One region of the Ensifer sp. Root1252 genome, then DNA from elsewhere that is predicted to be linked to it. Evidence: predicted binding sites of a transcription regulator. Region 1 holds the regulator's gene; the other holds the start of a gene.
The links. The regulator LexA, encoded in region 1, represses DNA repair genes until DNA is damaged. The targets are predictions, from matches to a motif close to TGTTCNNNNTGTGTTCNG.
Positions count from the first base shown of each region.

Region 2: the regulator LexA is predicted to act here: its motif matches at 8,803-8,820, upstream of parE (DNA topoisomerase IV subunit B).

Region 1 covers NZ_LMDT01000006.1:4,741-19,512, forward strand. Annotated here, with positions in the region: gene ASD02_RS08050 (pyrophosphatase) at 1-181, shown strand, start outside; gene ASD02_RS08055 (DNA polymerase III subunit delta') at 176-1,207, opposite strand; gene tmk (dTMP kinase) at 1,204-1,884, opposite strand; gene ASD02_RS08065 (D-alanyl-D-alanine carboxypeptidase family protein) at 1,965-3,125, opposite strand; gene ASD02_RS08070 (septal ring lytic transglycosylase RlpA family protein) at 3,186-4,217, opposite strand; tRNA gene ASD02_RS08075 (tRNA-Ser) at 4,494-4,583, shown strand; gene ASD02_RS08080 (DUF4242 domain-containing protein) at 5,257-5,547, shown strand; gene ASD02_RS39155 (hypothetical protein) at 5,725-5,868, shown strand; gene ASD02_RS08085 (hypothetical protein) at 6,366-6,653, shown strand; gene ASD02_RS08090 (hypothetical protein) at 6,712-6,951, opposite strand; gene lexA (transcriptional repressor LexA) at 7,132-7,848, shown strand; gene ASD02_RS08100 (hypothetical protein) at 8,068-8,400, opposite strand; gene ASD02_RS39160 (hypothetical protein) at 9,044-9,190, opposite strand; gene ASD02_RS08105 (GFA family protein) at 9,626-10,057, shown strand; tRNA gene ASD02_RS08110 (tRNA-Cys) at 10,359-10,432, opposite strand; gene ASD02_RS08120 (thermonuclease family protein) at 11,103-11,804, opposite strand; gene ASD02_RS08125 (hypothetical protein) at 12,046-12,339, opposite strand; tRNA gene ASD02_RS08130 (tRNA-Asn) at 12,490-12,564, shown strand; gene ASD02_RS08135 (deoxyribodipyrimidine photo-lyase) at 12,666-14,108, shown strand; gene ASD02_RS08140 (cyclopropane-fatty-acyl-phospholipid synthase family protein) at 14,215-14,772, shown strand, end outside.
Region 2 covers NZ_LMDT01000024.1:14,876-29,647, reverse strand. Annotated here, with positions in the region: gene ASD02_RS24620 (lysophospholipid acyltransferase family protein) at 162-1,001, shown strand; gene ASD02_RS24615 (hypothetical protein) at 1,049-2,053, opposite strand; gene ASD02_RS24610 (nitroreductase) at 2,153-2,737, shown strand; gene ASD02_RS24605 (flavin reductase family protein) at 2,737-3,339, shown strand; gene ASD02_RS24600 (aldolase/citrate lyase family protein) at 3,363-4,067, opposite strand; gene ASD02_RS24595 (DUF2336 domain-containing protein) at 4,141-5,280, shown strand; gene ASD02_RS24590 (hypothetical protein) at 5,367-5,783, opposite strand; gene ASD02_RS24585 (GNAT family N-acetyltransferase) at 6,011-6,493, shown strand; gene parE (DNA topoisomerase IV subunit B) at 6,621-8,684, opposite strand; gene ASD02_RS24575 (phospholipase) at 8,895-9,827, shown strand; gene ASD02_RS24570 (UbiA family prenyltransferase) at 9,957-11,399, shown strand; gene ASD02_RS24565 (FAD-binding oxidoreductase) at 11,396-12,718, shown strand; gene ASD02_RS24560 (transporter) at 12,812-13,252, shown strand; gene ASD02_RS24555 (NAD(P)-dependent oxidoreductase) at 13,249-14,259, shown strand; gene ASD02_RS24550 (aspartate aminotransferase family protein) at 14,265-14,772, shown strand, end outside.

The sequences.
Region 1 (14,772 bases):
GGCCTGGAACAAGCACACCGGCCGCGGCAGGCGGCATGGAAAATCAGAGGACGAGATCCAGACCGATATGGCGGACGAGGCCGCAGATCTGCTGGGTCACGTGCTGCTTTTCGCCCACCATCACGACCTGGATCTGGTCGCTGCGATCAAGCGCAAATGGAAGTTTCAGGTCCAGCTATAGCGCCGCCTTGACGTCGTCCAGCAGCGAAAGAATGGTTTGCTTGCGATCGAGATTATAGGCGTCGCTGATGGTGAGGCGTTCCCCGGTCGTGGCCGAAAGCCGGGCGAAACGCTCGGCGCGCATGATGTCGCCGGCAACGGCCGCATCGCGGGCTTCGCGCATCAGCCGGCCTGTCAGCAGCGACGTGAAGAAATCGAAGATCGTTTCGCTGTCCTTGGCCGAAAGCACGTCGGCAAGTTTGTGCATGTCCTTGCGGATCCCCGGCCCTTGCCCCGCGAGGATCGCCTCGAAGGTCGCGGTGATTTCCAGACCGCCGTAGTTGATGAGCTTCAGCGCCTCCGCCACGCTGCCATTGGCAGCGGCCAGAACGCGCGCGGCATTTTCGCTCTCAAGATCGAAGCCGAGATGACCGAGCGCCTGGCGCAGCGCCAAAGGCTCCAACGGCTTCAGCCGCAGCGGCAGGCAGCGCGAACGGATGGTTGGTAATAGCTTACCCGGCGCGTGGGTCAGCACCAGGAACAGCGACCGACGCGGCGGTTCCTCGAGAATTTTCAGGATGGCGTTGGCGGCGTTCCGGTTGAGATCGTCGGCCGGGTCGATGATGACGATGCGCCAGTTGCCGGTGCCGGATGTCTGCGAAAAGAACTTGCCGGCCCTTCGCACCTCGTCGACGGTGATGGCACCCTTGACCCTGCCCGTCTTCTCGTCGACCGGCCGCGTCAGATGCAGAAGATTGTGCGATGCGCCGGAGGCCAATTGCCGGCCGACGATCGAGGCCGGGTCGGGATCCTCAAGCCTTTCGGGCGCAGTCGCGGGATCCGGGTGATTGAGGATGTGGCTGGCGAAGCGAAACGCAAGCGTCGCCTTACCGATACCCTCCGGCCCTTCGATCAGAATGGCGTGGTGTCCCTTGCCCGAACGGTAGCTCTGGGCCAGAAACGCTTCCGCCTGCTCATGACCAAACAGCCGGTCGTTCTGGACCGGCGCGATTGCCCCTTCAAGTACACCTGGCGCTTCCGACGTCATGGTGCGGACCCCGCATTCGAAGGCCCGGAGACTTCAGCGTTCGCAAGCAAGCTCTCTAGCAGGCCGAGCACCTCTGCGGCAATCGCCTCGGCGGATTGCGTCGCATCGATAACCCGGCACCTGTCCGGATCCGCCCGTGCGATATCGAGGAAGGCCTCGCGGCGCTTTTCATGCGTCTCAAGCTCTTCCTTCTCGAAACGATCCGGGCTGTCATCGCCGGCGCGGCGTTGGGCGCGCTCGAGACCGATAGTCGCCGGCAGATCGAAAATCACGGTCCGGTCCGGGACTACGCCATTGATGGCAACCCGCTCCAGCGTCTCGACAAAGGCCGGCTCCAGATTGCCGGTGATGCCCTGGTAGACGCGCGACGAGTCCATGAAACGGTCGCAAAGCACGATCGTTCCCCCAGTCAGCGCCGGCCGGATGACCTCTTCGACATGATCGCTGCGCGCCGCAGCAAACAGAATGGCTTCCATTCGGACGCCGAAGGCTTCGGCCGCCCCCGAAAGCAGCACATGGCGCACCGCTTCGGCCCCGACCGATCCGCCCGGCTCGCGCGTCGTCAGCACCTTGTGGCCGAGCGCGCGCAGAGAATCGGCGAGCAGGCGCAACTGGGTCGATTTGCCGGCCCCTTCCCCGCCCTCGAATGTTACAAACAGACCTTTTGCCAGCGGCACAATGCTTTCCTATATCGGCATGCGATTTGGCTCTGTTTAGCCGATTGGCCCACCCGATGAAACCGCCAGAACCGGTTTTGTTACAGCCAGAAGAAGAAGAGTTCCTGCAGAGCGTCGAGCGCGCGGCTCGCCAGTGTCCCTTGGCCCACTGCTCCCGCCGTCTTGACCGGAACCTCGCGTAGCAGCTTTTCGCCGTTCCACAGTCGGACGACACCGACCTCGGCGCCGGCTTCCACGGGAGCGCGCAACGGCCATTTGTAGACGACACGGGCCGTCAGGCGTTCCGGGTTGTTGACCGGCAGCAGCACATCAACCGGCCCACCAGCGACAAGCGCGACATGGGAGGCCGCACCGCCGTAGATACTGGCCTCGCCGATCGCCTCGCCATCAGCAAAAATTCGCCGCTTTTCGAACGCCGTCATCGCCCAGTCAAGCACCTTGCGGCTTTCCTCCGTACGCTCCTTATCGGTATCGAGCCCGCCCATCGCGAGATAGACACGCCGGTCGCCACGCGGCATCGATGCGGCCAGCGAAAAACCGTAGCCTTCGGCAAAACCCGTGGCGACACCATCGACCCCGAGTTTGGCCGCGATCAACGGGTTCTTGTTGCGCTGAAGGATCTTGTTCCACTCGAACTCAGGCTGGGCGTAGAGCCGATAGAGATCGGGGTGCGCCTCGTGCAGATGACGGGTCAGCGTCACCAGTTCGGTCATAGTGATCCGGTTCTGGGGATCCGGCAGACCTGTGGCGTTACCGAACGTGGCGATAGGCATGCCGAGTTCGCGAGCGCGGGCCGTCATCTTTTCGGCAAAGGCGGTTTCGCTACCGGCCATCCCCTCTCCGAGGATGATGCAGGCATCATTGGCAAGCTGAACGGCCACCCCTTGCAACAGATCGGCCACGCGAATGCGCGACTTCAGCGCAGCAAACATCGTCGAAGTGCCGGATGGGGCGCCGCCCGTGCGCCACGCGTGTTCGGAAACGTCGAAGGCCGTTTCGGCCGAAAGCTCACCCTTGGCGATGGCCTCGGCCACCACTTCCATCGTCATCAACTTGGCAAGAGAGGCGGGCGGAACCGGTTCGTTCTCGGCGCGGGAAAACAGAACGGTGCCGGTTTCGGCATCCACCAGCAGGATCTGCTTTGCCTTGGTGTCAAACGCCACCGGCGGCGTCTGAGCCGCTGCCGCACTCGCGAGCAACGCCGCAAGGCCGAACGTGACCGTAAGCATCATCAAGCGCATGGGAAACTCCGGTTTCCCATTGGGCATAGCAGCGTCATCAGAATGGTACAACGCCCCAGGTTACCTGAGCGAACCGGTTCTGCCTTGGCGCTTCGCATGGGCAACGATGGATTCAGGCGTAAGCGGATTGGTCTCGACCATGATCGCTTCAAACGGCGATTCCGCATCGCTTACCCGCACTTCCACATAGGCGGCCGCATAGGCCATGTTGCCGTCAGGCATCGGAATGTATTCCGGTCGCTCGCGCGGGATCGGCCCGATTTCCGGAAGCATGACGAACTCGCTCAGCGACGGCGGTGCTGCAAATTGCGGGACAGGTGCAGCCAACGCCGTTACCGTACCGGCGGTATCAAGGGACGATTTCGGCGGAATGACCAGCGTTCCCAACTGGTTGCGCATCGGCTCATTCGAGGCGACCATCACGCCGGTTGCGATCTGGCCCTCCGGCATGACGCCCGGACTGCGGTCGCCCTTCGTGACATAGGACGCCATGAGATAGGGCATGTCGTTGCCTTCAAGCGGTGCGCGGCCGACATATTGCACCCGAACCTTGGCACTGCCCTTCTGCTTGATATCGAGCAAATCGGCTGTCTTCGACGAAACGTCGATGATGCGGCCATATTCATAGGGACCGCGATCGTTCACACGAACGATGACGGAAGTGCCGTTTTCGGTGTTGGTGACACGCGCATAGCTCGGCAGCGGAAAGGTCGGATGCGCGGCGGACAGATGAAGCTTGTCGTAGACTTCGCCATTGGCCGTCAGGCGACCATGAAAGGCCGAGCCGTACCAGGACGCGACACCGGTCTTGTTGTAACCGAAATCTTCCTTCGGCTGGTACCACTTGCCCTTGACCTGATAGGCTTTGCCGACCTGAAAGCGGCCGCCGCCCTTCGGAATATTCTTGCCGGTAGCGACACGGGGGCTCGCCTTCACGCCATAAACGGACTCAGCAAAGTATTCTTTGCTTCTCGACTTGCTCTTCTTGATACTGGACGTCGATCCGCAAGCCGCAAGCGTTGCGCAAAGCACAGGGACCGCCGCAAGGCGCAGTCCCTTGATCAGATATGCCGCATTTTTACTGGATGTCATCTGTCCCACAACATCATTCGAATAAGCCGTACTCGAAACCTTCCACTCGTGCCCCCAGCGGAAATCTCGGCGTCCCGAAACGGAACAGTCGATTAATCATGACAGCAACAAGGCAAAATTGCGAACCGACGAATGGCTGACGGCTCGAAATCTCCAGTTATGGTTTACGAATGGTTACCCGGACAAAATGGGCAGCGGATGCGCCAAGAAAATCTTTCCGCCCACGCATGTTAAATCTTGCAAAGCAGCAAGGCTTCGCGCAATAACGCCCTGCCCGGAGGAGTGGCCGAGCGGTTTAAGGCACCGGTCTTGAAAACCGGCGTGCGTGAAAGCGCACCGTGGGTTCGAATCCCACCTCCTCCGCCATGGCTGTCTCATTTTTCGCCACCCATTATTGCGCTCGGTCGCCAAGTGAATGCTTTGGCGGCGAACACATACAAGTTTTGCGAGTATTCCCCGATCATAGCCGCAGCATTGACGGCGCTTGCAAGGCGGTGGCTCGACCCGCTTGCCATCCCAGATAATTTGAGGGAAAGTCTGATTCCGGCCCATCGAGCCCTGGGCGATCTCCCAGAACTAGAGAAAACCATGCCTCTTAAATATTTGACGACAGCCGCTTTTCTCGCGCTTCTTGCGCTTGCCGGATGCGCAAGCACCGGCGGCAGCAACACGACCTATGCGCAGTGGCAAGGTCCAACACCTGTACCCGATCCGTCTGCGGCGAGTCCCGGCGGTTTCCGGCTCAGCTACTAACTTGCGCTAGTATACGCGTGTCGGACGGAGCGCATCGCGCGCTCCCATCCCCGGCCGCGCGATTTCAGTCGCATAGAGCTATTGGCCGCGAGATATTGTGATCGCGGGGCGATACAGGCGCCCATCGTTTGATCGGACGCCAGTCCCGGTGGAGCCCCTTCCGCTGCTTGATCCTATACTTCCAGGGAAATCGTCGTGAATCGCCGCATCACCGGTGGAAAGTATTGACTTCAATTATATTAGATATTCTTGATATTCAGTCCTCCAACAACCGAGGAACTGAACGATGCCCACCTACATCATTGAACGCGACGTCCCAGGGGCCGACAAGCTCAACCAGGACGACCTTTGCGCATTATCGGCAAAATCCAATGCTGTCGTCGCCGATCTTGGCGTACCATATACATGGATCACCAGTTATGTCGCCGGCGACAAGATTTACTGCGTCCACGAGGCATCAAGCGCCGACGTCATTCGCGAACATTCGGAACGCGCCGGATTTCCGGCGAACAAGATAACCGAAGTTGCTGCCGTCATAGGGCCTGCGACAGCATCCCAGGGGCGCAACGGTAAGTGACCGAAGCGACGTTATCATCGCAGTGCCCGGACACCGGGCACGAATGCGCGACGCAACGCCGGCAAAACAGTGATCCACCGGCACCGTCATTGACTTACGGCGGTATCAATGCAGGCTGGTTTGCCGGCATTCGGCGCCCATGCAGGGTTCCCCGGCACACCTTCCAAGGAGACGATCATGGCAAAAGGTCAAGTGCGAAGTAACCGCGAGGTTAGAAAGCCAAAGAAGGACAAGACTGTCAAAGCCGCCGTTGTGACGGAAGGCTCACAGGTGAAGCTGGCCGGCAGCAGTTTCTCCCTGGGCAAGAAAGACAAGAAGTAAGACGGTCGGCTTTAACCTCTCGAACTAACGACACGAGAGAGATATCCGTCAGTGGCCAGTCGAACTGGGGTGCGCAACGTCTCCGCGACATCCCGGCGCGACTGGTCGAGCACCCGCGGTCAGATGCCGGTTTCGTAGCGCGTTTGAACGTCGTATGTATTTGGCTGGAGATGCGAAGATCGCTACAGGCGGATGCCGCTGGCCACTCGCACTCCATTACGGCGTCCAACATCATCGGAAGCATTTGCGGCGGGTATTGTTGATCAGCTGCCAGCGCCACGCTTTGAGGCGGGCGCCGGAAAATCGAAAACGCCAACGCACCTCACGCCAATCTTTGTGCCTTCATTGCCACAGCTTGAGCACCAGTGCTCGCCTTTCGCAAAGAACTGTTGAACACGGCACAGTGCCCGGCATGCTTGCTGGACTTCGGAACGAAAGCACGGTTCACATCGTTAACCAAACCATCGCCGCCACCTCTGATCTAGTGGACGTTCACCGTGCTTGCAGCCTTGCTTATCGCCTCGATTATCGCATCGCCTAACATCGCCCTCAGCGCTGCCACGGTCGACGACCTGCAAGCCGACTTCGAAACGGCCGTGCCCTGCCAGCAGATAGACGGCCGGAACGTTTGGAAGGGAACGATCGCCTACTACATCCAGTCCTTCGTCTATCAAGGCGACACGCCGGTCGCGACCGAAGCGGCCGACGCTGTGCTGCCGGAGGACAACTCCGCGGAAACCGTCAAGGAATTCGAGGACGCCTGCTCCGCGACGCAGCCGGCCTGATTCAGGCCTCCTCTAGCAGATCGCCCATCGATATTTCTGCTGATCCCTTGATGGCAGGCTATTTCCACTGCGTCCCATCGGCCGCGGCGCAACCGTGCGGCGGGTGTCCGTTGCCAAATGTCAGCTTCAGCCGGTCACAACCCCATTGATTGAGCGGCCCGGGCATCGCCGCATTCAACGCGATACCAACTTCGTCAAACGGGCTCTGCTTGTTATCCACGTATTGATACCAGCGAAACCCAAGGATCGCGGTCGCGGCGACAACGATGGTCAGCAAGATTTGAATCAGCTTCGTCATTAAACCCTCATTCCATAAACGGAAGGAGGCATATCAGCCTCGCGCGGCGCGTGCAGCGACGAGTTGGTCAATCTGCGCTTGATTGAACCAACATTCACAGAATTTTAGGCACTTGCGGAACACATATGGAACAGATAGTGTCTGTTCTTGATTTGTTTCACGCCTCTGGAGCGACTTGCCATGCTGACCCGCAAGCAACAGGAATTGCTTCTTTTCATCCATGAACGAATGAAGGAGTCCGGTGTACCGCCGTCCTTCGACGAGATGAAGGATGCACTCGACCTGGCATCCAAGTCGGGCATTCACCGGCTGATCACAGCGCTCGAGGAACGCGGCTTCATACGCCGGCTTCCCAACCGCGCCCGAGCGCTCGAAGTCATCAAACTGCCGGAAGCCTATGCTGCGAGCGCGCAGCCCCGTCGCGGGTTTTCGCCGAGCGTCATCGAGGGTAGCCTTGGCAAACCGCCCGCCCCTGCCCCCGCGGCGAAAACGCTGCCGGTTGCCGACAACAGCTCCGTGTCGGTTCCAGTGATGGGCCGCATTGCCGCCGGCGTGCCGATCTCGGCGATACAGAACAACACCCACGACATTACCGTGCCGCTCGATATGATCGGCAGCGGCGAGCACTACGCCCTTGAAGTGAAGGGTGATTCGATGATCGAGGCCGGCATTTTCGATGGCGATACGGTGATCATCCGCAATGCCACCACGGCCAATCCCGGCGATATCATCGTGGCACTAGTCGATGACGAGGAAGCAACGTTGAAACGCTTCCGGCGCAAGGGCGCTTCAATTGCTCTAGAGGCCGCCAACCCGGCCTATGAGACGCGCATCTTCGGGCCTGACCGGGTCAAGATTCAGGGCAAGCTCGTCGGCTTGATCCGCCGCTACCACTAAGCCCGTCTCACGCCAGCGCAATTCGAGGAAAAGTGCGGAGCGGCTTTCCGCCAGGAAATGCGTAAAAACAAATAGATAGAGCGCCTAGTGACTCCGTTTAAACCGGAAACGCTCTAGCCGCCTTCATGCCGGCCAGCCGCTCTCTTACTTCAACGTCTCGCCACATAGGGTAGCGAGACGGAGATTTTCGGATCGAGTGTTTTTCACGCTCGACGGATTTTACTCGTGAATCGAGTACTCGCCCAACTCGCAGAGATCCTGCTTGTCTTCAGTCGTGTCGAGACCGGAACCTTCTTCGAATTCAAAGCGCATGTCGTATTTGCAGACATCACGTCCGTCGGCGATGGTAATTTCCATGCTTTCGCCCGGATTAAGCACCTGCCGCCCGAAGACGTCGTCTTCCCACTGATCAACACCGACCGGCGATGTGTAGAAGTTCGTCAAAACGGCATTCGTCTTGTTCTTAAGCTGAAAGACGAGATCCTCAGCGCTTGCGGTGGCCGTCGTTACGGCAAGAATGGCAAGAGCAGTCAGGGCGATCTTATATTTCATTTTATGTCTTTTCCTCCATTGTTGGCTTTGTTTGACACTACCTATACGGGTCGCGCTGTTGGGATATTCATTCCCAGTTCTGTCTAGAGACAATATTTTCAGCACTGACAATAGTGACCGAATCACCATTTCGGGGCGCGTCCTCGCAAGGCCATGTCGTTGGCGACTGCGGACGTTCGCAAACTGGCGGGCAAGCGCAGCCCGGTCGAATTGCGCTTTGAAAACAGTGGTTGGCTGCGAGGCGGGCAGCCTCGCTGCGCGTGTTGGACGCGCCGCATTGGCCCATGTTCCTTGCCCCCCGAAAACCGTACCTGCGTGCCGGCAGCATGTCCTTTGCGCAGGCACGCACAGCGTTTCACTTTCGACAATCGGGCTGCTATTGACGGAGAACCGCTTTAGCCAATCGCGCAGGCGCTGGGTGACTTGTTGCTTTCATCGTGCGAGGGGCTGAATCACGCGCTCGCCCGCCCTATCTACGTCACACTTTCGTTGACGCTCGCAACGAGCACGCGGCCGCTTACGCCACCGATGGCCGGTATTTCGACCGCCTTCGGATCTGCGTTCGCCTTGAACCTCGCGTGGGGCGTCGACCGCCAGCGGCATTCGCCGCTGCCAAACCTGTTGAGCGTGTGGCCGATGGCGCTCAATTCTCCTGAACGGAAACCCCGTCCTGGCCAATCTTGATCTCTACGCCGGTCGGTTTTGTTTCCTCGCGGTAGACATAGGCGCCGAGACCAATGACGGCGACGGCGAGCATGGCAATGATCAGATAGAGCCCATTACGGTTCATTCAGCAATTCCTCGCTTGGGTACGGTATGGGTAACTAGGTTCGTACCCAAGAAAGGCAACGGTGCGACGCGGACTGTTCGCTCCTCGCGCGGATGATGCAGGACGGATGCGAACGGCCGTAGGCTTTTTCTCCGCACGATCCGTTGGCCGAGCGCTCTTGCGACGCATCGGCTCGGGCCGCGGAACGTCCCCGACGTGGAGCACGAAAGCGTGCTGGCGCACGTATCGGGCACTTGGTCTGAATATGTGCCCGATGCGCGACGAGACGCCTCGTACCCCGCGCCTGAGCCCAATCGGCTGATGGCCCTACAACGAACGGCCTCAACGGGAGTGCGGTCCTCTGGATTGAGACTGCCCCCGAATGCGCTTGAGCACAAGCAACCCACCTCATAAGAAAGCTCATCAAATGCGCTTCAAAATCAGATGGATGATTGGATGAATCTCGATGTTCAGAACCTTGACGGAGCCTGCCACTGCGGAACGGTTCGCTTCAATGTGAAACTGAAGAGCGGCCTCCGCACCGCCCGCCGTTGCACTTGCTCCTATTGCCAGTTGAAGGGCGCGGTTGCCGTCTCTGCCGCCAAGGACGGGGTCACGGTTCTCTCCGGCGGCGAGGCACTCACCAAATATCAGTTCAACACGAAGGCTGCAGAGCATTACTTCTGCTCGAAGTGCGGCATCTACACATTCCACAAGCCGCGCGCGAACCCGGATTTCTACGGCGTCAACGCCGCGTGCCTTGAAGGCATAAGCCCATTCGATTTCGAGGAGCTACCGGTGAACGACGGCATCAACCACCCGATGGACACGAAGGGATCGACCGGCCCAAGGCTCGCAGGAACGCTCAAGTTTATCCCGGCGGAGTGACGACAGGCGCGGCTGGCAGGACGCCGGCCGCAGCCGTTCAAACTGCTGCACCCTGAATGAGGGGGGCGTTCGTTGCGCCGCCAAGACGTCGAAGATCTACTCGCGGAACGCGAACGGGCGCGCTTGACGAGGCAGAGTGTTGCCAGAAGCAATGGGGATGGAATCGGCAATCTGCTGCTTGGATCGAACGTCGAAGAGGGAGATAACGGGAACCAATTGCCACACCAAGAGGAATGTGTGGCAGCAGATGAAATCCTGCAGTCCAAATAGCGAAACTAATTCAACTACTTAGGAGTGGCTTTGGAGGCCTCGCCCGGAATTGAACCGGGGTACAAGGATTTGCAGTCCTCTGCGTCACCACTCCGCCACGAGGCCTCATCGACTGAGATTATCAAGTCGTGGCGAGCGTTTAGAATGAATATAGAAAGAGCGCAAGAGGGGATTTCTGAAAAACGTCCTCAGGCATTTCTGAAATTCCATCTTTCTCCAACTCTTCCACAGGCTTACCGATCCGGCCCCATAACGGATCGCCGCGAACCCCTTCGACGACAGGCGGCGGGCGCTATACGGCAGCGTCCGACACGAGGCAATTGGATGGATTTACCATTTCGACAGACGGCCCGAATCTTCCGTCCAACCCTTCTTCCGACGTCGCGGGGCGCTGCTACCTTGTACACCGTTTCACGGTAAAGCTACCTTGCACCAAGATTCTTCAGGGAATTGGACGTTGAATCCAGAGTTGATCATCTACCCAAGCTCATACTGACGGTAGTTTTCTGTGGAATGTGCATTGCGGTCGCAATCTGGCGTCTATTCCAGCTCGCGGTGACCGGCCGATTGGACATGTCGCCAATTTTCCCGAACCTTAAGGCAGATTTCCGAGCCAATCCCATCAAGCTGCTTCTAGCAAGCTCTCTTGTTGTGTTCTTTCTGGCACTATCGGCTCTGGGGTTGATAATCGGTATTGATATCGCGCTCGGTGGATAACTTAGACGGCTACACGCTTCCGGCCCTCATCATTCTCTCTGATGACGCCGAGCACCGTCTAACACCAGGGCTTGGGCTGTCCCTTCCAGGGCCGAACCAAGCCCTCCGATACGAGCACGGCGCCGAGAGAGCGGCCGTCGCGCATCACCACGCGCAGCTTTTCGCTGTTCTTGTCGTCGCTCCTGCCGATGGCCTCGATCAGCCTGAACTCGCCGGCGTTCAGCAACTCGCGCAATCGCTGCTTGGCGTAGAAGCCGCGGGCACGTTCGCTATCGCAACTCGCCTGCTTGATTCGCGGTGCATCGACGTCGGCGACACGGATCTCCTCGCCCTGGTAGCGGAATGTTCCGCCGTCGACGACGCAATTGTCGTTGCGGGTACCGCAGAAATAGAACTGATTCGCCTGGGGCTCGACGGCCGTGGGCTGCGCGATCGGGCGCTCGACGGGTGTCGGTGCGGCCAACCCGACATTGACTGCGGGTATCGGTCCGTCGACAGGCTTCGTCTTGTGCGTAGCCGAGGGCATGGCGACACGGGCCTGCGCCTTCGGCCGATCGTCCGACCTGGATGTGGATGTCGACTTGGGCGCCGATGCGAACACATCCGAAACGCCCGGCAGATCCCGCAACTGTCCACGGTGGTCGTACGCAACAACGCCGCCGACTGTCAGCACCGCGGCGAGATACCAGGGCAGCATTCCGCCCTTTTTCTTTGTCCGGCTGCCGCGGCGACGCCCGCGGCTTGTCGTGGTCTTAGCCATTCCGCCCCATCCTTAATCCGGGCGGCATTATGCTGCCGATCCGTTGCCGAATGGTTTTCAACGACAGCCCGAATGCGGGAGTTTGCGCACAAGTCGGTCGGGAGGACGCGGCGGTCCATGACTTTTATTCGATTGGAGCCGCCGCCACATCGTCGCCGACGAAGGAGCCGAATAGGCTCGGCTTCCGTGTAGCGTGAGCTTGTGGCGCCCTGTCGAAGCGAGGATCGCCCTCGCGAAAGAATCATCGTTCCTTCGAAGACCCCGTCCCGTTGCGTCGGCGCGCCCACCAGACTGCGAACCTTCGGCGGCGGCGGCGTACTGAAGGAATATCGTGCGAGAGGATGAGTAAGCCCAAGGGCACCATCCAGAATCCGAGCACGGGCAGAAAGCCGAGAAAGCCGCCGAATATCAGCAGCCCGCCAACCAGCATGCGCAGCAGTGGTGATTCCGGCAGCCTCAGGCGCCATTTGCCAAGCACGATCTGCCGTGTGTGCGGGTCTATGCCGAAATGCGTCTGTTTTCTGTTTTTATGCATCATTCCCTATCCGGCTGCCTTTCCCACAATTGGGGGCTTCTCCACAGGCTCGCAACAAAACTTCTCACTTTTTTTAAAAAAACAGCTTGGCAAATCGGAAAAGCATTTGTATTAGCAGCCTCACTTCTGCAGGACACGCCGCGCAGATGATCCCTGGTAGCTCAGCGGTAGAGCATTCGACTGTTAATCGACAGGTCGCCGGTTCGAATCCGGCCCGGGGAGCCAGTTTTTAAAGAGCCATTCGCGGTAACGCCCGAATGGCTCTTTTTCATTTTGCGGCTATGGTGCCGGCGACGCCTTCCTCCTTCCTCGCCCCCGGGAATGTCATGAGCGCAAATCCCACAACGCCGATTCTGGTCTGGTTTCGTCGAGATTTGCGCCTTCAAGACAATCAGGCACTTGCCACCGCGGCGCAGACGGGTGGACCGGTGATTCCGATCTACATCAATGAACCGGAGGAAAGCGGCAATGGGCCGCTTGGTGGCGCGCAGCGTTGGTGGCTGCACCATTCGCTCCAGGCATTGCGGGCATCGCTGCGGGCACACGGCTCCGACTTTATCCTGCGGACCGGTGCGCCGTTGGATGTGATCGCCGAGATAGCGCGGGAATCGGGCGCGACGACCGTGTTCTGGAATCGCCGCTACGACCCGAGCGGAATAGGAACCGATGCGCCGTTGAAGAAAGCGCTCGTTGAACGCGGCTTCACCGTCAGCAGCTTTGCAGGGCAACTGTTGCATGAGCCGACACGGCTCCTCACGAAGGGTGGCGGCCCTTATCGCGTGTTCACGCCGTTCTGGCGTGCGCTTGAGGCCAGCGGCGAGCCGGCGGCGCCGATTGAGACGCCGGAAATGATCAGAGCGCCTGTGAGGTGGCCGGCATCCGAGGAGCTTGAACGGTGGAAGCTCTTGCCGACGCGGCCGGACTGGGCATCGACGTTCGCCGAAATCTGGACGCCGGGCGAGCAGGCCGCTGCCGAACGCCTGCACAAATTCGTTGAACATGCCCTTGCCGGCTACAAGGCTGAGCGGGACGTCCCTGCAGCGCAAGGTACGTCCATGCTCTCTGCGCATCTTGCCTTCGGCGAAATCTCTCCGGCGCAGATCTGGCAGGTCACGCGTGGCCTGACGGAAACGCCGGTGGACGATGTCGTCACTTTCCGCAAGGAACTCGCCTGGCGCGAGTTCTCCTACAATCTGCTGTTTCACAATCCGGATCTCGGCCGTCAAAACCTCGATCGTCGTTTTGATGGCTTTCGCTGGCTGGACAATGACGAACAGTTCCACCGCTGGACAAGGGGCCTGACCGGCTATCCGATTGTCGACGCCGGCATGCGGCAGCTCTGGCGCCACGGCTACATGCACAATCGCGTCAGGATGATCGTCGCCTCCTTCCTGATCAAGGACCTGCTGATCGACTGGCGACGCGGAGAGGCGTGGTTCCGCGACACGCTGGTCGATGCAGATCCGGCCTCGAACGCAGCAAGCTGGCAATGGGTGGCGGGGTCCGGCGCCGATGCCTCGCCTTTCTTCCGCATTTTCAACCCGGTGCTCCAGGGCGAGAAATTCGATCCGGAGGGGCTTTATGTGAAGCGTTTCGTTCCGGAGCTCGCTGATCTCGAGGCGCGTTATATCCATCGACCATTCTCGGCCCCCTCGGCAGTACTGGCTGCCGCCGGCATCGAGCTTGGAGTCTCCTACCCCACCCCCATCGTCGACCACGCCTTCGCGCGCGACCGCGCGTTGGCCGCGTTTCAGGAAATCAGAACCTAAAAAATCGCTACAACCGCGCCGCCACCGGTACAAATCCATGGTTGGCCTCTCGCAGGATTATCGCTAGGCTCACGTTACGGATGCAACGATTGCCGGAGGGTGGTTTATGCATGATACAGAAGCCTGCTTTGCCGAATTCGACAACGCCGAGCACCTTTCGACTGAAAATCTCTCGCAGGTGCTGAAGGACTTTCCGCTCAAGGCCCAGATGGTCCTGCGCGGCCTCGTTCACCTTGAGGCCGGCGCGCTGGCGCTCGCTTTGCCCAACGGTCGGCGGCTGCTGGTCAAGGGAAAGGTGCCGGGGCCATGCGCCGCCGTGACACTTCACAACTGGAATCTTCCGCACCGCGCAATCACCGGTGGCACCATCGGCGCCGCGGAAAGTTATATAGACGGCGATTGGGACAGCCCCGATGTCGGCGCCTTTCTCGAGCTTTTCCTTGTCAACGCAGACATCGGCAACAGATTCCCTAACCGGGCGCGCGGGTTGATGCGGCTGGTGGAAAAATTCCTCCACTGGCGCAATGCCAACACCAGGACGGGCGCACAGCGCAATATCTCTGCCCACTACGACCTCGGCAACGCCTTCTACCGTGAATGGCTCGATCCGAGCATGACCTATTCGTCGGCACTTTACGCTAGCGGCGCCAACGATCTGCAGTCG
Region 2 (14,772 bases), on a different contig from region 1:
CAGCAAACTGTCATATTAGCGGAATATCCGGATGCTACAGCGCCGCGCGTCTTATCAGACGCGCAAAGGTCGCCGTCGTACTTCGAGTTGCTGCATGTTCCTATCCTTAAACCGGGTACGATTTAAGGAAGCATGCAGGAGGCCATCCATCGGAGACTTCCGTGCAGTTCAAAGAGCTGTCTTACGCAAATGAAAATGACCGGCGCCTGAAGCGCTGGTTCATCCGCTCCATGGAGGGCCTGGCGGGTCGCAACCGATACGTCAAGCTTTACGCGCGTTGGCAATCCGACGTCGTCGGCAAGAGCGACCGGATCTTCGGCGAGATGCTGAAGCTGATCGATGTCCGCCTGCGGCTTCAGGGCGAATGGCCGCCTCGGCACCTGCCGGACACCCCCCTGGTTATCGTTGCCAATCATCCCTTCGGCATCGGCGATGGCATTGCCGTTCTGGCGCTTGCCGAGCAACTCGGCAGGCCGTTTCGGGTGCTGATCAACAACGAGCTGTTGAAGGTGCCGGAGATGGCGCCCTATTCGCTGCCGGTGTCCTTCGAGGAGACGAAGGAGGCCTTGGCGCTGAACATGGCGACGCGCCACGAAGCGGTGCGATTGCTGAAGGACGGCGTGACGATCGTGATCTTCCCGGCCGGCGGCGTAGCAACGGCGCGCTCGGGCTGGGGCAGGGCCGAGGATCTGCCGTGGAAGATCTTTCCGGCCAAGTTGATACAGGCCGCGCGCGCGAACGTCATACCGATCTATTTCGAGGGGCAGAACGGCCGCATCTTCCATCTCGCCAGCAAGGTCTCGCTGACGCTCAGGATCTCTCTCCTGATCCGCGAATTCCGAAGGCTGTCGGGCACGACGATCGCGGCCCGCATCGGGCATATCCTCACCTGGGAAGAGCTTTGCTTGCATGCTGACCGCAAGGATCTGCTCGGTCGCATCTACGAGGCGGTCTTTTCGATGGCACCGCCGCGTCGCCGTTTCCTCAAGCGTGCCGGCTGACGTAGCGTCAGGCGTGCCTGCCGCACGGTCAGCCTGGCGGCGTCAGATCAATCCTGTGCTTCCGCGGCTGCTTCCGGGCTTGCGGCCGCGCCGCCATTGGTCAGCAGCACTTCGATATCGGTGTTGACGCCGGCCTTCACCGTGAAATCGCGCTGGTAGATCTTGTTCTTGTTTCTTGCGACAGCCGTATAGTTGCCCTCGAGAAGAACCAGCGTCGGGAACGCCCCTTCCTCCTGGTCGACGATGTCGCCGGCCGAAGTCAGGATCGACCAGCCGGTGTCGGCGATGGCTTCGCCGCCCGGCTCGGAGACCAGCTTCAGCGTCAGCTTCGCAGCCTTGTGCTGGATCGTCGCTTCGGTCAGCTTGCCGGCTTCCACCTGGATGTCGGCCGTGATCACCGCATTTGTCGTGCCGTAGTTGGAGCTGACATGATAGGTGCCGGCGCCGAGGCGAAGGACGGTGCTGGGCTTCACGTCGGCGGCAATCAAGGCCCGTTCGCCATCGCTCTGCGTTTCGGACGAATAGATGGAGAAGCTGAGTTCGCCCGGCGGGATGCGCACATCGCTGCCTGAGACCGCATTCAACGTCATGCCGCCAGCATCAAGGACCAGTACCTGCTTGTCGAGCACGCCGTCTTCCGGGATGCGGATCTTGCGCGTCGCGGCCGCACGGCCAAATGCGACGTTGACGAAATACTCGCCCGGCACCAGGCTGAAGGCCGTCGATCCGCCTTCGGACGTCGCCAGCAGCGGCAGCTTGCCGTCGCTTCCGGGGATCGGGCTGAACACGCGCCAGGTCAGGCCGGCCTCGACGGGCTGACCCTTGCCGGTCAGAAGCGCCTCGAGTTTCACGTCCTTCAGTGTGCCGCCCTGTGTCGGGTCGCTGGTCAGCGGACTGAAGCCGGTCAGCTTCTGCGTCTTGCCGGTGGTGGAAATGGAGGGAAAGCTCTCGAAGGCCTCCGTGGCGTCCTGCGCCAGGACGCTGCCGGCGGTGATGCTTGCGAGTGCGACCGCCAAACCGGTTCTGATGAAAATACGAGGGCAGGTGCGCATGAGAGCAGTTGACTTCCTGACTGGGTGACTCCACTTGAGACGCCGGTATGGCATTTTCGTGGCTGCCGGTCGGCGGCAAAATAGTGGAATTCACCCAATATGAAAACCGAAATAAAGCTCGTTGACTATCTCGCGTCCCGCCGGTCCATTCCCGCTTTTCAGATGGGTGAACCAGGACCCGGTAGAGCTGAAGTCGAGGAAATGCTGAAGCTCGCCTCGCGTGTGCCGGATCACGGCAAGCTCGCTCCGTGGCGGTTCATCGTTTACCGCGGCGAAGAGCGGGCGCGCATCAGCGCCGAACTGAAGACAATGGCACTCGCCAAGAAGCCCGATCTGTCTGACGAGATGATCAAGGTCGAGGAGACGCGGATGACGCGGGCTCCGGTCGTCGTTGCGGTCGTCAGCAAGGCAGCCCCGCATTTCAAGATCCCGGAATGGGAGCAGCAGATGTCGGCCGGTGCCGTTTGCCTCAACCTGCTTATGGCGGCCAATGCGCTCGGCTATGCCTCCAATTGGCTGACCGAATGGTACGCCTTCGACGAAGCTGCCTATCCGTTGCTCGGCGTTGAGCCGGGCGAGAAGATCGCCGGCTTTATCCACATCGGCACCGCTACGGTCCCGCCAACGGAGCGTCCACGCCCGGAACTGGCCGAGATCGTCACCTGGGTCGGAGAAGACGCCTGATGTTCTACGACACGGCCGCAAACAGGCATGGCCTGCCGCATGATCCGTTCAAGGCCATCGTCTCGCCGCGGCCGATCGGCTGGATCGGCACGCGCGCCACGGACGGCTCGCTGAATATCGCGCCCTATTCCTTTTTCAATGCGATCAGCGACCGGCCGAAACTCGTGATGTTTTCGTCGAGCGGCTACAAGGATTCGGTGCGCAACATCGAGGCCACCGGCGAATTCACCGCCAGCTTCGCCAGCCGGAATCTGAGCGAGGCGGTCAACAAGACCTCGATTGCAGCTCCCCATGGCGAGAGCGAGTTTACGATAGCCGGGTTGACGCCGGTTGACGGGACGTTGGTCAAGGCGCCGTTCGTGGGCGAGGCCTATGCGGCGCTGGAGTGCCGGATGACCGAGATGTTCCAGCCAAAGGGGCTCGATGGCGAGCCCTCGGACAATTACGTCGTCATCGGCCAGGTGGTCGGCATCCACATTCGCGACGAGGCGATCCGCGACGGTCGTTTCGACATGGCGACGGTCCGCCCGCTCGCCCGCCTCGGCTACATGGATTACTGCGACGGCGGCGACGTCTTCCAGATGGTGCGTCCCACGCGCTGAGGCGTGGGTAGTCGGAGGAAGCGTCAGCCGCCTGTATCCAGCCATGCCGCTTGCTCCGGCGAGCGGCAGACCACGGAAGAAAAGCCATTGGCGCGGCTGGCAGCGAAGGCGCGCCGGACGGCCTTTTCAGTCACTGCCGTTTGCGGCAGCATTTCGTAACAGCCAAGACCCGCTTCATGGGCGCGAAGAGCAGCAGCGGCGCGCCCGGCGGCGATTGGTGCGACCAGAACCTCATCCTGCGGCTCCTTCGATGGTCTGCAGCCGATAGCCGCCGCCAGCGCAGAGGCATCGAAAATAATTCCTTCGAGACGCGGCGAGCTTTCGCCAAGGGAGTAGGGCGAAAGTACGCTTTCGGGGACCGAGCCATATTCGGCAAGGATAGCGACCTGCTGCAGGCGATTGCCTACGTTCGCCTCCGCGACGCGCAGCATGACATCGAGCCTCTGCACATCTGCGCGGCTCCGGCATCCGGAAAGCAGGACGCCGCTAATGTCGTTGCGAAGAAGCGAGGCCATGTCCTCCGCTGCCAGGCGGTTGATTGGAGCGATCCGTGCGAAGACACGGCAGGCACCGCGCGCGACTGCCACCAGCTGAGCTAGTGCATCGTCACCAAAACCGAGATCGACAATAATGCCATCGAAAGCGTTGAGATCGACGGACGTCGGTAGCGGCGCGCCGGCGCTCTGAAACAGCAGTGGTTTCATGGTTTTGAAGCGGTTAACGGACATGGTGAACCAATCTTAAACCTTTGCCGGCTAGGCTTCCAACATCAGGTGGCTTTGGGTGTCTAGTGGGGCGTCGGTGATCATACAAGCATTTCTTCGCTGGGTGGAGACGGCGAGAACGGGCGATCGTGCCCGCGCTGCCCGGGCCCTCGGTCGCGCCTATGTCGACGCGCAGATGAACGGTATTGATCGTCAGGCTGCCGAAATGGCAATGACCTTTCTGCTCGACGATCCCTCTCCGAAGGTACGTTCGGCTCTGGCCGAAGTGCTCGCGCCATCCTCCGATATTCCTCGTGCCATCATTCTCGGGCTTGCCGAAGACCAGCCGGAAATCGCCTACATCGTCATTTCCCGCTCGCCTGTTCTGACCGACGAGGACCTTGTCGATCTTGCAGCCCGGGGCTCGGTCGAGACACGGGCGCTGATTGCGGCCCGCGCATTCGTGTCACGTTCCGTCTCAGCCGCTATCGCTGAAATCGGCGGCGAAGAAGAAATGCTGATCCTGCTTGAAAATGGCGGTGCCCAGCTGCCGCGCCGGTCGTTGAAGCGGATCGCTGAGCGTCTCGGCTATTCCGCTGCCATCCGCGATCTGCTGCTGGACCGCGCCGACTTGCCAAGCGATGCCCGGCACGCGCTCGTCGAAGAGGTGGGGGCAGCTCTCGCCGCCTTCGGTCTGGTTCAGATGGCGATCGGAAAGACGCGGGTAGAGCGGATCACGCGCGAGGCCTGCGACGTCGCAGCGGTCGGCATGGCCGGCGCTTTGGCTGTGGATGAATTGCCTGACCTCGTCGCTCATCTGCGCGGGACCGGTCGCCTGACGCCGGCGTTCCTGTTGCATGCACTTGTCACCGGTCGGGCGGAGTTTTTCTCGGCAGCCATCGTCGATCTCTCTGGCGTCACGGAAAAGCGCGTTCGCTCGATCCTCTCGAGCGGCCGCATCCATTCCATTCGCGCCCTGTTCGAGAGCGCCGGCCTTGGGCGTGACGTCAGCGAAGCGTTCGCTGAGGCGGTCCTGCTCTGGCGCAAGGACGGCACGACCGGCACGGACGATTGTCGCGCCTCCGTCTGTGCCGCGCTGCTCGCAAGCTTGCACGGTCAAAGGGCGCCTTCGCCGGCCTGCAATGCAATGGCGGAAATTCTCGAGCGTCTGGCCTTTGCCGAGCAACGGCAGTCTGCCCGCGACTATGCCCAATTGGCCGCGCGCCAGGCCGCCTGACGTCAATTCGCCGAAAGGTCAGCCAGCCGTGCTGGCCGCCAAACCACGAGCGCCGAAAGCCTGATGAATGACCCCGCCTGATTGCGTCAGTCGGTGAACCGCCGCGCCACCCAGGAATAACCGTCCTCGATGTAGTGAACCGGCTTGCTGACCAGGGTCTTCAGCTTCTCACGGTCGGGAACGGCGCCGGAGAGAAACGCAAGGGCGCGCTTTGGCAGGGTCGGTTGCACCTCTGCTGCCTGCGGCGCCGGCGTCTCGGGCTGCGGAAGCGGAGCGACGACCTCCGGCTGCGGATCATTGGTGGCGAAGCCGGGGCCGGAACTCTCGCAGACGGCGACGACCACGGGATAGTTGGCATTGGAAAAGCGCGGCAACTGTTTCTGCGAATCCGTATCGCATTGGGCGATCGAGGGCCATGTCCCGTCGACCGTCGAGATATATTGGCACTGGCTGACGTCGTGGTCACAGCCAAGGATGGTCATAACGATCAGGGTGGCTTTCATGGTCTGGCTGTATCCATCTGGGCGCCGGTTGCACGACTTCTGCCTGTGTGATTCTTCCGGAATTAGGGCAATGGCCTGAACGCGCAGAAACAATTTGTTTCGCCGCGTCATTCGGATTGATGGGCAGGTCTGGTCCTTGCGCAATTTGACGTATTGGGTGCCGACCTAAAGGCCGTTAGTTTCGCTTCAGAACCGCAAACGAACCAAGCCATTGCCGAGGATAAAAATTGCCTGACGTCACGATCGCCGAAGAGTTACCACGCCAGCCGGAAATCCTGCGCCTTCTGGAAATGTCGGACGCCTATGCCGCATTGCTCTATCCTGCGGAAAGCAACCACCTTGTCGATGTGCCGACGCTGGAGAAGCCAAGCGTATCCTTCTTCGTCGCGCGTTTTGATGGAGTTGTCGTCGGTTGCTGCGCGCTGGTCGAAGCCGGCGATGGTTCGGCGGAGATCAACCGCATGTTCGTCGACCCGCTGGCGCGGGGACTGAAGGTCGGAAAGCGTTTGTTGCAGACAGTCGAGCGGCACGGCGAGAACTGCGGTCTTGATATCATCCGGCTTGAAACCGGTATTCACCAGCCGGAAGCAATCGGGCTCTACAGGAGCGCCGGATATGTCGAGCGCCCGCCTTTCGGCAACTACCAGCCGGATCCGCTGAGCCTGTTCATGGAGAAGGCGCTGCGCACACCTGCAGATCTCGATCGATAGTCGGAGCGGCGTCTTTGAAGGCGCCTCGCAAATGGGCAACGCCCGTCGTTTCGGGCGTGCCATTATCGGCTTCACCCACGGTGCCTATCTGCTTGTAAACACATAGGCACCGCGACGTCTCGGTCGATCAGATATCGAGATTATCCGCGAACACGGCGCGTTCTTGGATGAACCGGAAGCGTGCGTCGGCCTTGGTGCCCATCAGGCTGTCGACGGCTTCGCGCGTGCCTTCGAAATCGACGTCGTCGATTTGGACCTTGAGCAGCGTGCGGAACTTCGGATCCATTGTCGTTTCCTTGAGCTGCGCCGGCAGCATCTCGCCGAGACCTTTGAACCGGCCGACTTCGACCTTGCCGCGGCCGTTGAATTCGGTGCGCATCAGCTCTTCGCGATGGGCGTCGTCGCGGGCATAGAGCGTCTTCGAGCCCTGGCTCAGGCGGTAGAGCGGGGGTACGGCGAGATAGAGGTGGCCGCCGCGGATGAGCTCCGGCATCTCCTGGTAGAAGAAGGTGATCAGCAGCGAGGCGATGTGCGCGCCGTCGACGTCGGCGTCGGTCATGACGACGATGCGTTCGTAGCGCAGGTCCTCTTCCCGGTATTTGCTGCGAGTACCGCAGCCGAGCGCCTGGATCAGGTCGCCGATCTGCTGGTTGGCGCCCTGCTTTTCCCGACCGGCGCTGGCGACGTTGAGGATCTTGCCGCGAAGCGGCAGGATGGCCTGGTTCGCGCGGTTACGCGCCTGCTTGGCCGAGCCGCCAGCCGAATCCCCTTCGACGATGAAAAGTTCCGCACCTTCGGCTGTGTTCTGCGAGCAGTCGGCAAGCTTGCCGGGCAGGCGCAGCTTGCGCACCGCGGTCTTGCGGTTGACTTCCTTTTCCTTGCGGCGGCGGACGCGCTCGTCGGCGCGCTCGATCACCCATTCAAGCAGTTTTGCCGCCTCGGCCGGGTTGTCGGCAAGATAATGATCGAAAGGATCGCGCAGGGCGTTTTCGACGATGCGCTGTGCTTCGACGGTTGCCAGCTTGTCCTTCGTCTGGCCGACGAATTCCGGCTCGCGAATGAAGACCGAGAGCATGCCAGCGGCTGAAATCATCACGTCATCGGTGGTGATAATGGCGGCGCGCTTGTTCTGCGTCAGCTCGGCGTAATTCTTCAGACCCTTTGTGAGCGCGATGCGGAAACCTGCCTCGTGCGTCCCGCCTTCAGGCGTCGGAATGGTGTTGCAATAGGAATGGACTTGCTGGTCGCCACCATACCAGGTGACGGCCCATTCGAGCGATCCGTGGCCGTTCGACTTCTCGGACTTGCCGGCAAAGATCTCGCGGGTAACCGTGAACTCCTTTCCGAGCGTTGCGGCAAGATAGTCCTTCAGGCCGCCGGGGAAGTGGAACACCGCCCGGTCCGGTATCTCGGAGCCTTCCGGCAGCAGCGACGGATCACACGACCAGCGGATTTCGACGCCGCCGAAGAGATAGGCCTTCGAGCGTGCCATGCGGAACAGGCGCGCCGGCTCGAAGCGGGCATGCGGTCCGAAAATCTGCGGATCGGGATGAAACCGAACCCGCGTTCCGCGTCGGTTGTGGACGTCACCTAGCTCCTCCAGGCCACCCTGCGGCACGCCGCGCGAAAAGCGCTGGCGATAGAGCTTGCGATTTCTGGCAACCTCGACTTCGAGATCGTCCGACAGCGCGTTGACGACGGAGACGCCGACGCCGTGCAGACCGCCGGAAGTTTCATAGGCCTTGCCGTCGAACTTGCCGCCGGCATGCAGAACCGTCATGACGACTTCGAGCGTCGATTTGCCCGGGAATTTGGGATGGTTTTCGACCGGAATGCCGCGGCCGTTGTCGGTTACCGACAGATAGCCGTCGGCGTCGAGATGGACTTCGATGAAGTTGGCGTGCCCCGCCACCGCTTCGTCCATCGAGTTGTCGATGACTTCGGCGAAGAGATGGTGCAACGCCTTTTCATCGGTGCCGCCGATATACATGCCCGGACGCCGACGGACAGGCTCCAGCCCCTCCAGCACCTCGATCGCCGAAGCATCATAGTCGCCGCTGTCGCTGCCTTTGGGAGCAGGGCGCGGTTCTTCACGCGGAGCCGGCGCCGTTCGCGCAACAGGCGCGGCGTCTGCCACGACGGGCTTCGGTTGTTCGGGTATTGCGGAGAAGAGGTCGCTGTTGTCGTCCATGGGGCGTCTAGATCATTCCTGTCGTGCGGAGGTGCTGAAGGCCATAGCAAGACCTCGGTCTTGTCGCCATCCCCAGTCATTCGAATCACCCGAATTCTGCCAGACTCTTGCCGATTGTGCGAACAAAAGGAGAATGGCCGCGCCGGATGCCTGCAAAATAAAGCCTCTGCGTCGGCGTTTGTTACCAACTGTTGCTTTGCTGTCGGGCCGATGGCAAGGCTTTGCCGCGAACCAGGGAGCCCTTCGTTGTCCGTGTCCACAGCTGATTTTTGCTTTCGCCGGCTTGCCGCCATTTTTCTGTCCGTCGGCCTTTTTGCAAGCTCGATCGTTTGCGCCGAGGCGCAGGTGCTTAAGCCCTACAAGGACGATCTGTTTTCATACGGCAAGGTGCTGGAGGAGAGCGAGGGCGGTGACTACCGCGTCGTCGACTATCAGGAACTGCGCGATATCAATGAACGCGACGAAATTCCGGAGCGGCGCGTCAAACGCGCCTTCGTCTCGTTGGGTGTCAAAGGCGAGCAGGTCAACGAGACGCTCGATGTTGGCGGGCGCTCGCTCGACGTGACGCGCGTCGGTCGGGAGCGCGGCGCAGCATTCACCGTGATTTTCATCCATGGACGCGGGGGAGACCGGCGCCTCGGCGCCAATGATTTCTCCTTCGGCGGCAACTTCAATCGCCTGAAGAACCTCGCTGTCGCCAATGGGGGCGTTTATTACGCGCCGAGCGTGCGGTCCTTCGATGCGGCCGGGGCCGCGGACGTTGCAGGCCTGGTCAAACTTGCCGCCGAGCGCTCCGGCGGGAGACCTGTCGTGCTGGCCTGTGCCTCCATGGGCAGTTTCATTTGCTGGGGTGTGTCTCGTGACGCGGGCGCTGTGGCAGCGCTTGGCGGCATGATGATCATGGGCGGCGCTGCCGATCCTGATTTTACCAAGAGCGCCGCCTACAAGGCGAAATTGCCGATGTTCTTCAGCCATGGCAGCCGAGATAGTGTCTATCCGGCAGCGAGCCAGAAGGCGCTGTACAGCGCGTTGAAAGGGCAGGGCTATCCGGCCCGCTTCGTGCTCTTTGAGACCGGATCGCATGGAACGCCGGTCCGTATGACCGATTGGCGCGACGCCTTGAACTGGATCGGCAGCCGCTGACGGACATCGCTCGCGGCTCGGCATTTGTTAACCAGAACGGCAATTTCCGGGTGTAGGCGCGCTGCTTATTTCCACCTTTGAAAGTGATCGGCGCGATTATCCCCGGCAGATATTGCTGGGGTAGATTTCATGAATGCGCATATCGAAACACGGCAAATTCCGTTGTGTGTCGACTTGGATGGCACCTTACTGGCTGCCGACACACTGTGGGAAGGTGCTGCGATCATCGTTTTGCGCAATCCGCTGATGCTCTTCCCGATGCTCATGTGGCTATCGCAGGGCAAGGCGCGTCTGAAACATGAGGTTGCCTTGCGCTCCGGACGAATGGCGGCGGACTGGCCGTATCGCCAGGCCGTCCTTGCTCGATTGGCCGCCGAAAAGGCCCAAGGACGCGACATCGTGCTGGTTACCGGTGCTGCACCTTCCGTCGCGCGAGAGGTCGAAGCGCATATCGGGCTCTTTTCTTCGATCATGCATTCGTCGGAGGCACTCAATCTGACCAGCAGCCGAAAGCGTGATGCGTTGGTGGAACGGTTCGGCGAAGGTGGCTTCGACTATATGGGCAACAGCCGCGACGACATCGCGGTCTTCGAGGCGTCGCGCCGGGCAATCGTCGTGGCACCCGATGCGGCGGCTGAGAAATGGCGTCGTAGTCACGATGCCGAGAAACTCGACACCGGCAAAGTGAGCATGCTTGCGCCGCTGAAGTCGATCCGCGTCCATCAGTGGGCGAAGAACGTGCTGATCGGCGTGCCGATGATCCTCAATCATGAGGTGCTGCATCTGGATGCGCTGGTGAGTGTTGCCATCGCATTCTTTGCGTTCAGCTTCCTGGCCTCCGCCGTCTACGTCATCAACGACCTCTCCGATCTGGCGAACGACCGGCGCCACGCGAAGAAGCGCAACCGGCCGCTTGCCAGCGGCCAGATGTCGGTGCCGACGGCATTGGTGCTGGTCGTCTGCCTGACCCTGGCCTCGGTTTCGCTGACCTTTCTCCTTCCGTGGAAGTTTGCTGGCGTGCTGGCGTTTTATGCCTGTGCTACGACGGCCTACACCTTTGTGCTCAAGCGCAAGCTTCTCGTCGACGTGTTCACGCTTGCCGGCCTCTACACGACCCGTATCGTTGCCGGTGCGGCGGCGACCGGAACGGAACTTTCCTTCTGGCTGGTGTCGTTCGCGATCTTCTTTTTCCTCAGCCTGGCTCTGGTGAAGCGCTACGTCGAACTGCATGAATTCGACAACAAGGACGGCGGTGCCGTTCCCGGGCGCGGCTATCTCGCGGTCGATTTCGAGATGGTCGGGCAGGCAGGCGTGGCCTCAGCCTTCACTTCCGCTCTGGTGCTTGCGCTTTACGTGCACAGCAAGGAACTGCAGGAAATGTACACGACGCCGTGGGCATTGTGGCCGCTTTGCCCGCTGGTGCTTTATATGCTCCTTCGGATCTGGATGCTGGCGCGCCGTGGCATGCTGCACGAGGATCCGGTGGTCTTCATCATGCGCGATTGGCGCAGCCAGCTGACCATGCTGATCGGGGCGTTACTTATTCTTTTCGGAGCCGTCGGGCCGCAATGAACACACAAGACTACGAAAGTTGGGGCCGGCTCGACCGTCGGCCACGACAGGGCATTTCACCCGACGACTACGAAGATCGCATCGGCAATATCGAGCCCGATGCCTTCCTGCCGTTCGGCAACGGCCGCAGCTACGGCGACAGCTGCCATAACGATCGCGGCATGCTGATCGACAACCGTCGACACGCGCGCATAATCGCCTTCGATCCGGGCACAGGGATGATGACCTGCGAAGCCGGCGTTACCCTTGGCGACGTTTTGGCCCGCGCCATTCCGCACCGCTTCTTTCTTCCCGTGACACCAGGTACGGCTTTTGTCACCGTTGGCGGCGCGCTTGCCAACGATGTCCACGGCAAGAACCACCATGCCCGCGGTACCTTCGGCAATCATGTGACTGGCTTTACGCTCCTGCGTTCCAATGGCGAGCACCTGGCCTGCACTCCGGCGGAGAACCAGGAGCTGTTTTCCGCCACGATCGGCGGAATGGGGCTCACCGGCTTGATCCTGACCGTCAGTCTTCGCCTCACCAAGGTGCCGTCGCCGCATGTGCAGCAGCACGCGATCCGCTTCGATAATCTCGACGAATACTTTGGTCTCGTCGATCGCGTCGACGAAGAACACGAATACTCAGTCGCCTGGATCGACCAGCTTGCAACGGGACGGCGTATGGGCCGTGGGGTTCTGCTGGCCGGCGACCATGCCGATGGCTCTTGCGAGCTTCCCGATATGCCGAAAGGCATGAAGCTCTCGGTGCCGTTTTCGCCACCGTTCAACCTGCTCAATTCAGCGACGCTCAAGGCCTTCAACGAATACTATTTCCGCAAGCAGAAACCGGGCGAGGCCGTGTCGACGGTGCCGTGGACTTCCTATTTCTATCCGCTCGACGCCATCGGCGCGTGGAACAGGCTGTACGGCCCCAAAGGTCTGTATCAGCACCAGAGCGTCTATCCCGCCGAGAATGCGCGGGAGATCACCGCGACGCTGATGGAGACCGCGCGCCGTGCCGGACACGCATCGTTCCTGACCGTCTTGAAGCGCTTCGGGGACGTCGCCTCCCGCGGGCTCCTATCGTTTCCGCGGCCTGGTTTTACTTTGACGCTCGACTTCGCCAATCAAGGTGAACGGACGGTTAAGCTGCTGGACAGGCTGGATGCAATCGTTGTCGAAGCCGGGGGCGCGATCAATCCTTACAAGGATGCGCGTATGAGCCCGCAAGTCTTTGAAAAATCTTTCACTTCCTGGAGGGAGCTTGAGGCTTTGCGCGATCCAGCGCTGACGTCGAACTTCTGGCGCCGCACGGCGCTGGCTTTGCCAAAGTGAGAATGCCGACAATTTTATTAAATTAAACACGCGAACTTCACTGAATATGCGTCTCTCGCGTGTAGGTACTTCCCCGGGACTGGGGGTAAAACTATGAAATATATTCCATTCATTCTCTTCACTGTGCTGACCAATGCGGCGGCACAGTTGATGCTGAAACAGGGCATGATGTCACTCGGGCCGATCTCGATGACGGCAGAGACGGCGATTGTTCGCCTGTTCCAGATCGTTTTCAATCCATGGGTCTTCGCGGGTCTCGCGACCTTTGTCATCTCGATGGCATCGCATCTCTATGTGCTGTCGAAGGTAGAGCTTTCCTTCGCCTATCCGTTCCTGAGCCTGGCCTATGTGGCGGTTGCGATCTTCGCCTACTTCGTCTTCCGCGAGGACCTCAATGCCTGGCGCATCGCCGGCATCGCGCTCATCTGCGTTGGAACGGTTCTGATCGCCCAGTCGGGCATGTCATCCCATGGCGACGAAAAGTCGATCGATACGGCTGGTGCAAGAACAGCAGATTTCGGGAGCAAGTCATGAAGCATATTATCTTTGGTGGCGACGGTTTCGTCGGCCGGCATCTGGCGCAGCGCCTCGTTCAGGATGGCGAGGAGGTCGTGGTCGCCGATATCGTCAAGTCCGATCTGCCGCACTACAACCGTGCCCGCTTCGTCCATTGCGATGTGACGCAGATGAGCGATGTGCTGAAGGTCGGTATCGGCCCTGACGACATGGTCTACAACATGGCGGCCAAGATGCTGTCACCGTTGCAGATCCGTTCGAAGCGCTGGGATTTCTTCTGGCCGGTCAACTACTACGGTGCCGAGAACATCATGAAGGCCATGGGCGCAGCCAATGCGTCGCGTCTCGTTCAGTTCACCACGGACATGATCTACGGCCACACGGTGCAGTCGCCGCAGACCGAGGACCATCCGGCAAAGCCGCTCGGCGAATACGGAAAATCGAAGTGGGCAACGGAGCAACTTGCCGCTCAATGGCGCAAGCAGGGCATGAACATCTCGATCTTCCGCCCACGCCTGATCATCGGACCCGGCCGCCTCGGTATCCTCGAAAAACTGTTCAAGCTGATCGACATGAACCTGCCGGTGCCGATGATCGGTTCGGGCAGGGTACCGTACCAGTTCATCTCGGTGTTCGACTGCGCCGAAGCGGCGCGGCTCGCCTGGAAGGGTGGCGTGCCCAACGAGGCCTACAACCTCGGCTCGGATAGTCCTCCTTCGGTGCGTGAGCTTCTCGGCAACCTGATCAAGCACGCCGATTCAAAGTCCTTCCTGCTGCCGACGCCTGGCTTCGCAGTGAAGCAGACACTGGCGCTGTTCGATCTGATCAACAAGCCGATCATGGATCCGGAGCAGTACCTGATTGCCGACGAACTTTGCGTCCGTGAAACGGGCAAGCTGAAGCATCAGCTCGGCTGGCGGCCGGAGTTCAACGATGGCGACATGCTGATTGCCGCCTATGACGAGTATCGGGCCAAGAAATCCGGCGCTGCCATGCAAAACGCCGCAGCCGTACCGGCCGAGTGAGGGGAATGACAATGCTGGATAGACCGAACCGCACAGGCGTCTCGGCGCCGTCGATCGAAGGCGGGGTCGCAAGGCCAAATCTGATCACGGTCGAGCAGGCGAAAGCCATGTCGATCGGGGACATCACGACCGCCTTCAAGGACCATCTCAACCCTGGTCAGCTTCACTTCATGAAGCTGCTCGGCTTTCACAAGGTGAAGATCGAAAGCGCCGAGGGCATGTACTACACCGATCAGAACGGTCGGAAGATTCTCGACTTCTTCGGCGGCTTCGGTTCGCTGGCCTTCGGCCACAACCATCCGCGTATTCTCGAAGCACGCCAGAAGTTCCAGGACGAGAAGCGCCACGAAATTGCGATCGCCTTCATGTCGCAATATGCATCGGCGCTCGCCAAGAACATTGCCGCCTGCTCGCCTGCTGATCTCGACATGGTCTTCCTCGGTTCCTCCGGTTCCGAGGCGATGGAGGCAGCCGTCAAGCTCGCCGAGCGCGCCGCCGGCCCGAAGCGTCCGA